Regions from separate parts of the Nonomuraea sp. NPDC050478 genome, predicted to be linked through region 2. Evidence: predicted binding sites of a transcription regulator. Region 2 holds the regulator's gene; the other holds the start of a gene.
The links. Region 2 encodes LexA, which represses DNA repair genes until DNA is damaged. Its sites were predicted from a motif close to TCGAACANNTGTTCGA; they were not measured.
Positions count from the first base shown of each region.

Region 1 (5,209 bases), on a different contig from region 2:
CACGGGCAGCGCCCGGCGCAGCGTGCCCCAGTGGGCGGGGGAGTAGTAGACCCGTTCCGGGTGATCGAGACCGAACTCGCTCAGGTCGGCGAAATCCGCCGTGTTCACCCCGTACCGGCCGTCGTACACCAGCCGCGCCAGCTTCTGCCGCAGGCCCCGCAGGACGACCGGGCCGCCCACGTGCAGGACGTCTTCGCCCAGCGGCAGTTGCGCCTCCCACGCGAACCCGACGGCGGCGGCCGCCCCGGCGACCAACGCCACGGGCCGCGCCACCCACCCGAACGACCCACCGCCCTCCCGCGTTCCGGCCTCGACGGTCTTCCGTCGTCCGCGACCGCCTTGCGCCTGGCCGAGGCGGTGTTCTGAGGGGCCGGGGAGTCGTTGTGGGAGGAGCGCCGGGGCTGTGCCGGCTCGGCCGCTCATGCGGGCCGGCCTGCGAGTTCGCGGTTCACGCGTGCGGCCACGCGGTGAGCGCGCCAGCCGATCAGGCCCAGCCCGCCTATGAGCAACCCGGCCTGCGCCAGGATCGTGGCCACCTGGACACCCTCCGGCAGCCCGACCGCCAGCTCGGCGGCGGCTGACACCACCAGCACCCCCGCCATGGCCGCGGCCAGCATGCGCATCGGGACCTTGGCCCAGGTGTGCGCCGCGTCCCATGCCTCGCGTGAGGCGAGCGTCTCCCGAGTGCGCAACCCGGCCAGGCCGTTGCGGCTGTCGACGGCACCGGATTCGTCATGGAACGGGATGAGGAGGAGCGCCAGGGCGGGAGCGGTGAGGATGGCGTTGATCAGGATGGGCCCCATCCCGCCATCGTAACCATGACCCGCGATCTCGGGAACGCCGCCGGAGCGGGCTCTCTCCACTCGCGGAACGCTGCCGGACTGGGCTCTCTCTGCTCGCGAAACGGCGCTGAGCCAGCTCCTCCCGCTCGGAAGCACCACCCCATCCACCCCCGCACACCTGCCTGAACATCCCGCCGTCTCCGTAGTGCGCAAGGCCCCGCCATCTCCGTAGTGCAGGTCTCGAAGTTTCCCTTGAGAACGCCCTGTGGCATGTCGTCTCCCCAGAGGCGCTCGTGACAGCGTCGGCACTCCCTGGAGCACGTCGTCTCCCCGGGGACGCTCATAAGAGCGTCAGCTCCCTGAGAGGGGTGTCCTGTGGTGCACCATCTCCTCAGAGCGCTCATGACGGCCTGGGCTCTCCTGAGAGTGCCCGTGGTATGCCGTCCGCGTCCGGGGGCTGCTCTTGGGGACGGCGGCGGGTCGGAAACCCCGGATTCGCCGGAGGTGCGGGGGTTCAGGGGCGTTCGCGAGTGAGGTGAGCGGCGTTGCAGCCCGCCGGTGACACCGTCATGGTCATCGAACCTGTGTTCGTGGAAGCAGTTGACACCGCGCGTGATCGAAATTATGTTCGACCATGTGACGTGAGGCTCGCGGCTCACGTCGGAAGGACCTGGTCGCGGGCCATGCGCTCCCCCAGCGCGGACCCGCGGTCAGGCTCCGAGGGCGAAGGGCGCGTCCTCGTCGTCGGCGGAGACGAGTGGGCGCGTCCTGGCCGGACGGGGAGAGGGGAAGCTCCTCGTCCGGCCGGCCCGGCGGAAATGTCGGTGGGGTCTGCGATCGTTGACCTCAACGGCGGACACGCCGGGAGTCGCCACGACTCTAGGAGGCGAACGACATGGCACCACGGCCCAGAGAAACGCCCGGGCCCCGGCTATCGCCTGCGGTTCGGGCTCACCTGACGGATTCACGTTCCTGCCTGGCGGAGGCGGCGACGGCTCGCTCCCCGGCATCGCGCTACGTGTCGGCCCACCTGGCCGCCCTGCGCGCCGCCGCGGCGATCCTGGCCGCCCGCCCGCAGCCCACCCAGGGTCGCAGACGCCGCCTGCGCAGCGCATGGGAGCTGCTGCCCGAGACCGAGCCGTCGCTCGCCGACTGGGCGGCCTACTTCGCGGCCAGCGCGGCCAAGCGGGCCGCCGCCGAGGCCGGCCTGGTGCGCGGCGTCAGCGCCACGGACGCCGACGAGCTCCTGGCGGAGGCCGAGACCTTCGTCTGCACGGTCGAGGACATCCTGGGCGTCCCTGCCCAGCCCCAGCTCCCCGTGGACGTGCCCCTGGCGGGTTGACATCCCACCCACCCCCTACGAGCGCCCCGGTCTCCCTGCCGTCCACGCCCTCGCATGAGGAGACGTAACGGGGCCAGGCGCCGGCCGTTCCGGCGGTCACCGCGCCGGTGGGATGTCCGCCGCTTTTTCCGGCACGTTGCTCGCCTTGCCGAGCAGCAGCCGGCCTGCTGTGGGTCCCGAGCCCGCAGTCCTGCGTCCCGCAGACGCCCGCAGTCCTGCGTCCCGCAGACGCCCGTTGAGCTGGAACGCCCCGGGGCCCTGCGCTGCGCACGCGAGCTGCTCGATACACCCGATGGCGGCGAAACCCGCCTCCTCCGCCGTCCGGACGACCCGGCGCATCCCGTAAGGGCGGACGAGGGCGGTCGTAGCGCGCGGGTTGAGGAGGTAGCGCCTGTCAGGCTGCCCGCGAACTGCGCACGTGAGCTGACGCCTGCCGTCTGCCCGCGATCCGCGCACGCGAGCTGACGCCTGCCGACGCCCGTGAGCCGACGCCCGTGAGGCGTCCCCGCGTCGCGACGCTCGTGGGTCGACGCTTGAGCCCGGGACGGGCAAGCCCGATGAAGACACCCCAGATGGGCGGCTCCTGCCAGGCGCTCGCCGAGGTCATAGGCATGTGGTGCCTCATTCTGCTCTGCGCCGGCGCCGAGCCGATGTCGCGGCGAAGCTGTGACGAGGGCGGCCCTGGTTGCCGTGTCGGCTTCGAAAGGGGAGCCGCGCCGCCGGAAGCGTCGGCGGTCATGAGCAGGGAGACAGTATGGGAAAGCGCAGAGCCGGGTTCGCCACCGCTGCGGCGGCCACCGTCCTGGTGGCCCGAGCGGTGTTCCCGGGCGCCGCGTCGGCGGCGGAGCCCGTCGTGTGCACGTACAAGATCACTGCTGGTCACTGGTTCGTGGACCTGGGCAGGAACAAGGTCCGCTGGGCCGTGAAGGGCCAGTTGGAGTCCGGCTATCGGTACAACACCCGCTACTTCGGGTCGGTGCTGTACCGCGCCATGAGGATGAGCCCGGTGTGGGGAGAGGCGGCCAAGATGTCGCTGCAGGCGGGCTCCTGCCGTGAGTAGCGGCACTTCTCCCGTCTCGCGCCCCGGTGGCGATGGCCCGGCGCCGTGACCGCCGGAGGGTCGCGTTTCCCGCGCCCCGCACGGGAGCACGAGGTTGACAGGCGAGTGAAGGGCGCCGGGGACTAAACACGAGGTTTGTTGGATTATCGAGAACCCACTGAGGGAATGGCGGCGGACCGCTTTTTGGGCCCGGCGAAATGTCTGTTGTGCGGGGCTTTGTCAGAAAACAAGCAAGGGGCACGCCCGGATGGGCGCGCCCCTTGCCGCGGCTGTGGGAGCCGGGTCAGAACGTCTCGACCGCCCGGCGGGCCTCGGCGTCGAGGACGCCCCAGCTGATCAGCTCCTCGGTGAGCTCACTCGGCGACTTGTCATAGATCACGGCCAGAGAGCGCAGATCCTCCTGGCGGATCGACAGCACCTTGCCGTTGTAGTCGCCCCGCTGGCTCTGGATCGTGGCGGCGTAGCGGGCCAGCGCCCCCGCCTTCTCCTTGGGCAGCGTGGCCAGCCTCTCCAGGTCGATCACAAGCTTGGGCGTCGGCCCGAGCGGGCTCGGCGCGGCACCGCCGGGCAGCAGCTCGGAGACGGGCACCCCGTAGAAGTCGGCAAGCTCGGCAAGCTTCTGCACCGTGACCGCACGGTCGCCGCGCTCGTACGAGCCCACGACCACGGCCTTCCACCTGCCACGCGACTTCTCCTCGACTCCATGCAGGGACAGGCCCTGCTGGGTGCGGATCGCGCGGAGTCGTGCACCAAGCGACTTTGCGTACTCAGACGGCATCGTGTGGCCCCCCGGCTCCTCGTATCTATAGCTCTCAGTAGATTGTGCTCCCTTGCGGCGAATGCCGTTGCCACCGGGGGTCCGATGCCGCTCGGGCACCAATCGGTAGCGATGGCCCTGGGTTCACCCCAGGACGCCGCGCAGGTGCTGGTTACGCACAGTGACGGTAAAGGGGTCGACGCCTAAGGTCAAGCTGATTGGAAAAAAGATGCCGAATCCGGTCCAGCATGGAACGCCTCATTAGCCCCTTCTGTCCCCGTAGTAACTGTACTTCGTCATAGTTTGCCGAGTAACCACAGCGGTTTCGGCACCGGGGGCGAAGAAGTCAGGCCTGGCGTGTCAGAACCAGGACGGGACAGGTCGCCGCCCGTACGATCTTGATGCTGGTGTCGCCCAGGAACACCCGCCTGAGCGGCCCGGTGCCGCTGGAGGCGCAGATGATCAGCTCGCCCCGCTCCCAGGTGCCCGCCCGCATGGCCGCGGCGACGCTCCGGCCCTCGAACACCTCCACGTCAACCCGGGTGCGCAGCCTCTGTCCGCGGGCGGCGGCGGTCAGGTCGGCCATGGCCTGGTCGCGCATCCCCGTCAGCATCTCCTCGCCCAGCGGGTGCCGGCGGTGAGCCGCCTCGACCAGGGTGACCAGCCGCAGCGGCAGGTCCAGCGCGGCCGCGATCCCGGCCGCCCCCTTGACCGCCGCGTCGGCGCAGCGGCCGCGCCGGTAGGCGAGGGTCAGCCGGGTCAGCTCGGCGGGCGGGTCCTCGGCGTACCCGCGCGGGGCCAGCAGCACGGGCACCGGAGAGGAGTGCAGAAGCTGGTCGGCGGTGCTGCCCAGCGAGATGCGACCCCGCGGGCCGCGCGGCGCCGAGCCGATCACCACCACGTCCGCGCCGCGCTTGCGGGCCAGCTCCACCAGGCCGCGCCCGCTGCCCCGGTGGGTGTAGGCGACCAGGCCCGCTTCGTCGCCGGCGAGCTCGGCCGCCTGCGCCAGCGTGGCCTCGGCCTGCTCCTGGAGGAACGCCGCCCACGCGGTCGCCTCCGCCCGGGCGGGCCCCGGCGTGCTCCACGCGGGCGGCTTCACGAACGCCACCTCCAGGCGGGCGCCGGCCTGCCGGGCCAGCAGTACGGCCACCGCCAGGCCGTCGCGGCCACGAGGCTCGGGGACGAACCCGCTCAGCACATTCTCGATCTTCATCTAGGGCACCTCGGCGTTCAGCCGCGAGTGGCGGTAGCCGTACAGGAAATAGCAG
Region 1 is NZ_JBITHT010000002.1:1,107,015-1,112,223, reverse strand. It holds gene ACIBF7_RS13145 (class I SAM-dependent methyltransferase) at 1-261, opposite strand, end outside; gene ACIBF7_RS13140 (SdpI family protein) at 420-803, opposite strand; gene ACIBF7_RS13135 (SAV_6107 family HEPN domain-containing protein) at 1,678-2,124, shown strand; gene ACIBF7_RS13130 (hypothetical protein) at 2,879-3,184, shown strand; gene ACIBF7_RS13125 (transcriptional regulator) at 3,468-3,962, opposite strand; gene ACIBF7_RS13120 (universal stress protein) at 4,288-5,154, opposite strand; gene ACIBF7_RS13115 (amino acid permease) at 5,155-5,209, opposite strand, start outside.
Region 1: a site for LexA is predicted at 1,399-1,414, ahead of ACIBF7_RS13135 (SAV_6107 family HEPN domain-containing protein). Genes of this name have one in related genera too.

Region 2 (5,209 bases):
GCGAGCTCCTCCAGCTCGGCCCGGGTGAAGACGCGGCCGGTCGGGTTCTGCGGGTTGACCAGCAGCAGCACCTTGCACCCGGACAGGTCGGGGATCTCGGCGCGCCACGAGTCGCCGTCCGGCACGAGCCGGATGGGGCGCAGCGGCCGGTCCATGGTCTCCAGCGTGCCGAGGAACGGATGATAGGCCGGGGTGTGCAGCGCCACCCCGTCTCCCGGGGCCGTCCACACGTGCAGCAGCACCTGCAGGGCCTGGTTGATGTCGGAGTAGGAGCGGACCAGGCCCGGATCGGGCTCCCACCCGTATCGGGCGGCCATCCGCTCCGCGAACGCCTCGGCGAGCGGCCCGCTCTGGGGGCTGTCGAGCCACGAGGGATAGCCGAGGTCGCCTTCCGCCCGGCGGCGCAGCGCCTCGACCACCTCGGGAGCGGACGGCAGGTCCATGTCGGCCACCCACGCGGGGATGACCCCCGGGTCGGCCTTCGCCCACTTGAGCCCGTCGTTGCGTGCTTTGAACGCTTCACCCACGAATGTGTCGCTCACCCAGACATTCTAGGAATGTCGGCCTTCGTACGGATCAGCCGCCGGCCAGCGACCGCCACAGCCGGTCCGTACGATCACGCCGCCCCCACGCGATCAGCCCGCTCACCACGAGCAGGACCAGCGGCAGCGCCACAGGCCCGCCGCTCACGAACGCCTCGGTCAGCACCGCACCGGCCATCAGCCCGGCGCCCGCCAGCGCGGCCGCTCCGGCCACCGGGGGCGCCAGCAGGCATACCGCCATCGCGACCTCCAGCACCGCGACCAGGTAGCGGAACCAGTCGCCCCATCCGATCGCCTCGAACGTGGACACCGACGGCTCAGCCCCGGTGAACTTGCCCATCGCCGCCATCAGCAGCATGCCCGCCATGACCACCTGGAGCACCCACAGGCCGGCCCCGGCCAGCCGCCGCCCGGCACTCGGCCTCGTCTCGATCTTCTCCATGCCGCCGAGATTATGGACTGCGATCAACCGCCGGAATGCGGCTGGTTACCGGACAAGGGTGGAGGTAGGTGCACTTGCCCGGAGACGCGCCGTGTGCGACGGAACCATGGAACCCGGGCAGCCGGAGAGGCGCCCGCCGGACAGGACGCGCGCGGAGAGGAGGACGGCGGCCATCGGCGGGCTGGTGCGCGAGAGCCGGTGAGGAGCGCGGTGCGGGACGGCCGCACCGCGTCTCACACGGCGAGGGGTCAGAGGCGGCGCAGGACCGCCACGACCTTGCCCAGGACGCTGGCCTCGTCGCCGGGGATGGGCTCGTAGTTGTCGTTGTGCGGCACCAGCCAGACGTGGCCGTCCTTGCGCTTGAAGGTCTTGACCGTCGCCTCGCCCTCGATCATCGCGGCCACGATGTCGCCGCTCTCGGCGACCGGCTGCTGCCGGACCACGACCCAGTCGCCGTCGGCGATCGCGGCGTCGATCATCGAGTCACCGGTGACCTGCAGGAGGAAGAGCGTGCCCTCGCCGACCAGCTGCTTGGGAAGCGCGAAGACGTCCTCGACGCTCTCCTCGGCCAGAATCGGGCCACCGGCGGCGATGCGGCCGACCAGCGGGACGTAGGCGGCGGTGGGCCTGTTGACGGGGGCGTCGTCGGTGGCGGTGTCGGGGTCGACCCACAGCACCGGCTCACCCGGCAGCCGCACCTCCAGCGCGCGCGGGCGGTGGGGGTCTCGCCGCAGATAGCCCTTGCGCTGCAAAGCCGTCAACTGGTGCGACACGCTGGACGTGCTGGTCAACTGGACGGCCTCGCCGATCTCGCGCATGGACGGCGGATAGCCGCGCTGCTGCACCGAGTCGCGGATCACCTCGAGGATCTTGCGTTGCCTGGGGGTCAGCCCCAGTGAGTCACGCCTTCGCACCGCGAGGTCACTGACCCCATTGGCGTCATCCCGCTCGCTCATGCCTCTCCTCCTCGCCCGGCAACCCGCCCCGCGGGCGAGGCTCCCGGTCCGTGGTCCTGATGTCGCACACAGCGACCGTATCTCTGTTGAAGATCATCTTCAAACAGTTGTTCGAGTCTTCCTCGAAAATGTCGGCAGTGTGGTGTAGAACATCGTACGGGAGTTCGATCGACACCGTGTTCGATTTGCCGATCTTTCTACGGCCGTTTCCGGGGGCCACGACGGCGGGAGGTCCATCATGCGAACGACCAGACGGAGCCACTGCGCAGCGGGCTCACCCACGGGCCGCATCCACGGGATGATCTGATGGCGGATCCGACCGGCGACCACGTCAAGCGCCTCACCCTCATCGTCGACGCCACCCAGGAGGGGAGCCCTCAGGGACGCCACCCTCGCCCCGAAGCGCCCAGGCGGAATAACGACGGCGGAGCGGGCCCTCGATCGCGATGGGCCGCCGACGGCAAGCGCCCCCACCTGTACCTCGTCCCCCCAGCCCGCCCCGACTCGGACACCAGCCCTGGCAGGTGGGGGAGAAGCGACGGCGGGCCCGTCCGAGGGGGAGAGCGAGCGCCCGGAGCCGGTCAGGTCGTCAACGGCGGGTCCGTCCGAGGGGGAGAGCGAGCGCCCGGAGCCGGTCAGGTCGTCAACGGCGGGCGCCAGGCGGCGGGCGAGCGTGCGCCGGGAGGCGTCGTCAATGGCGGGTCCGTCCGTACGGAAGAGTGTGCGCCTGGACCCGGTCAGGTCGTGAACGGCGGGTCTGTTCGAGGGGGAGAGCGTGGGCCGCGAGTTGGCCAGGCCGTCAATGGCGGGCGCCGGGCGGCGGGTGAGCGCGTGCCCGGAGTCGGTCAGGTTGTCAACGGTGGGCGCCAGGCGGGGGGCGAGCGGCGGGTCGTGGAGCGGCGCCGGAGGCAGGGTGCGCCGGAAAGGCGCCTGACGGACGACGGCCCTCTGCGGCGTTCCGGCCTCACCGGCGAAGACGGGCTCGGCGACGGTCGCGCTGAGCGGTCGCCGGTGTCCCCGGCCCGAGTGCGGGGGCTCCGGCGGGACGGGGCGTCGATGGTACCCAAGGGGAGTGCGCGCGCAGCGCAGGGGGAGCGGGCCCCGGCGGACCTGCAATCGAGGCGCCGGACGCGTAAGGGGGACGGCGCGATTGAAGGGGACGCGGTGCGGGCGCGTCGCCGCGTCGTCGTGCCCGGGACTCCAGCGCAGCTCGGCCGGCCAAGGATGGGCTGGTTCCCGAGGTTCGCGCGGATCGACAGGGCCGGTCGCGCCGCACAGGTTGACAGGGCCGGTCGCGTTACGCAGATCGATAGGGCCGGTCGCGCCGCACAGGTTGACAGGACCGGCCGCGCCACGCAGGTCGGCAGGACCGGCGGCACCACGCAGGCCGACGGGGTGGGCCGCTCCGCGGGGGCCGACAGTGGGCGGCGTGCGCGGGCGGGGAAGAGGCTGCGGGGTGGCGCGGCCGAGACCGCGCCGGTGCGGTTGACGCGGCGGGGCCGCGCGGCGCTGGTGCTGGTCATGGCGCTGCTGTCGCTGGGCGGGTTCTGGCTCGGCACCAGGGCGGCCGGCCACGCAGGGGTCGAGCGCTCGCCGGGCGCCGTCGGCCTGTCGTGGGCGCAGGTGCGTGAAGGTGACGACCTGTGGAGCGCCGTCGGCCCGCCGTGGGTACAGGTGCGTGAAGGCGCTAGCCCGAGAAGCGCCGTCGGCCTGTCGTGGGCGCAGGTGCGTGAAGGCGGCAACCTGTGGAGCGTCGCCGGCTTACCCTGGGCGCAGGTGCGTGAAGGCCACAACCTGAGGAGCGTTGCCGGCCTGTCGTAGGCACAGGTGCGTGAAGGCGACAACCTGAGCGGCGCCGGCGTCCACCCCGGCGAGGACCTAGGGGCCGTCGCGGACGAGGCAAAGCGGTTCGACGGGCTGACGAGTCCGCCCAGATGGGCGGGCACCCGCTTCCACGGCCCCGATGGCGTCGGCACCCCTTTACACCAGGGACAATAGGTGACCGTGCGATGCCCGCGAGCCTCCTGTGAACAAACATCACGTACGTGACGCGTACCAACAAAAGTGACACGTCCCGGACGACACGCCGAGGCGGGGCGGGGACGCGGGGGCTGATCAGCGACTTCGGCCGGGCGGGCCCGGCCAACTTGCGTTCATGGTCGCGCGCTTCTACGGTTGGACCACAACATCTAGTAGTTACACCGATGTAGTTCACCACACCTTGTGTTTCGGCGACCGCACCAGACAGAAGCTCCGGTGCGTGCGCGAGCGTCCCCAGAGGCGGATGCCGTGCCTGTGGTGACCCCTGAAACGAGGAGGCGTAAGCGTGCATTGTCCGTTCTGCCGCCACCCCGACACCAGGGTCATCGACAGCCGCTCCACAGAGGACGGCGCGGCGATCAGACGCAGGCGCACCTGCCCCGAATGCGGGCGGCGATTCACCACCCAGGAGACCGTGCTCCTCATGGTCAGCAAGCGCAGCGGAGTCACCGAGCCGTTCTCGCGTGACAAGGTCGTCGCGGGCGTGCGGCGAGCCTGCCAGGGCAGACCGGTCAGCGAGGACTCACTGGCGCAGCTGGGGCAGAGGGTGGAGGAGGCCATCAGGGCCAAGGGCGCGGCCGAGATCGCCTCCAACGAAGTGGGGCTGGCGATCCTCGGGCCGCTGCGCGAGCTCGACGAGGTGGCCTACCTGCGGTTCGCATCGGTTTACCGCGGTTTCGAGAGCCTGGCGGACTTCGAGGCCGAGATCAAACAGTTGAAGGCGGAGAAGGGGGAGTCATGACGGAGACGTCCAGCGGATCAGTGGCGCGCGGAGGCAAGCGTCCCCGCAAGGGTCTGAAGATGAAGCGGATCTTCACCACGCCCGGCGTGCACCCGTACGACGAGATCGCGTGGGAGCGCCGCGACGTCGTCATGACCAACTGGCGCGACGGCTCGGTCAACTTCGAGCAGCGGGGCGTCGAGTTCCCCGACTTCTGGTCGATCAACGCGACCAACATCGTGACCACCAAATACTTCCGCGGCGCGGTCGGCACACCCCAGCGCGAGCACAGCCTGAAGCAGCTCGTCGACCGGGTCGTCGGCGTCTACACGCGGACCGGCCTGGACCACGGCTACTTCGCCAGTGACGAGGACGCCGAGATCTTCGACCACGAGCTGAAGTACGCCCTGGTCCACCAGATCTTCGCCTTCAACTCCCCGGTCTGGTTCAACGTCGGCACCCAGTCGCCCCAGCAGGTGAGCGCCTGCCAGCCGTACGACGCGCTGGT
Region 2 is NZ_JBITHT010000003.1:1,066,537-1,071,745, reverse strand. It holds gene ACIBF7_RS19240 (MalY/PatB family protein) at 1-542, opposite strand, end outside; gene ACIBF7_RS19235 (DoxX family protein) at 577-984, opposite strand; gene lexA (transcriptional repressor LexA) at 1,233-1,940, opposite strand; gene ACIBF7_RS19225 (hypothetical protein) at 3,105-3,761, shown strand; gene nrdR (transcriptional regulator NrdR) at 4,267-4,722, shown strand; gene ACIBF7_RS19215 (vitamin B12-dependent ribonucleotide reductase) at 4,719-5,209, shown strand, end outside.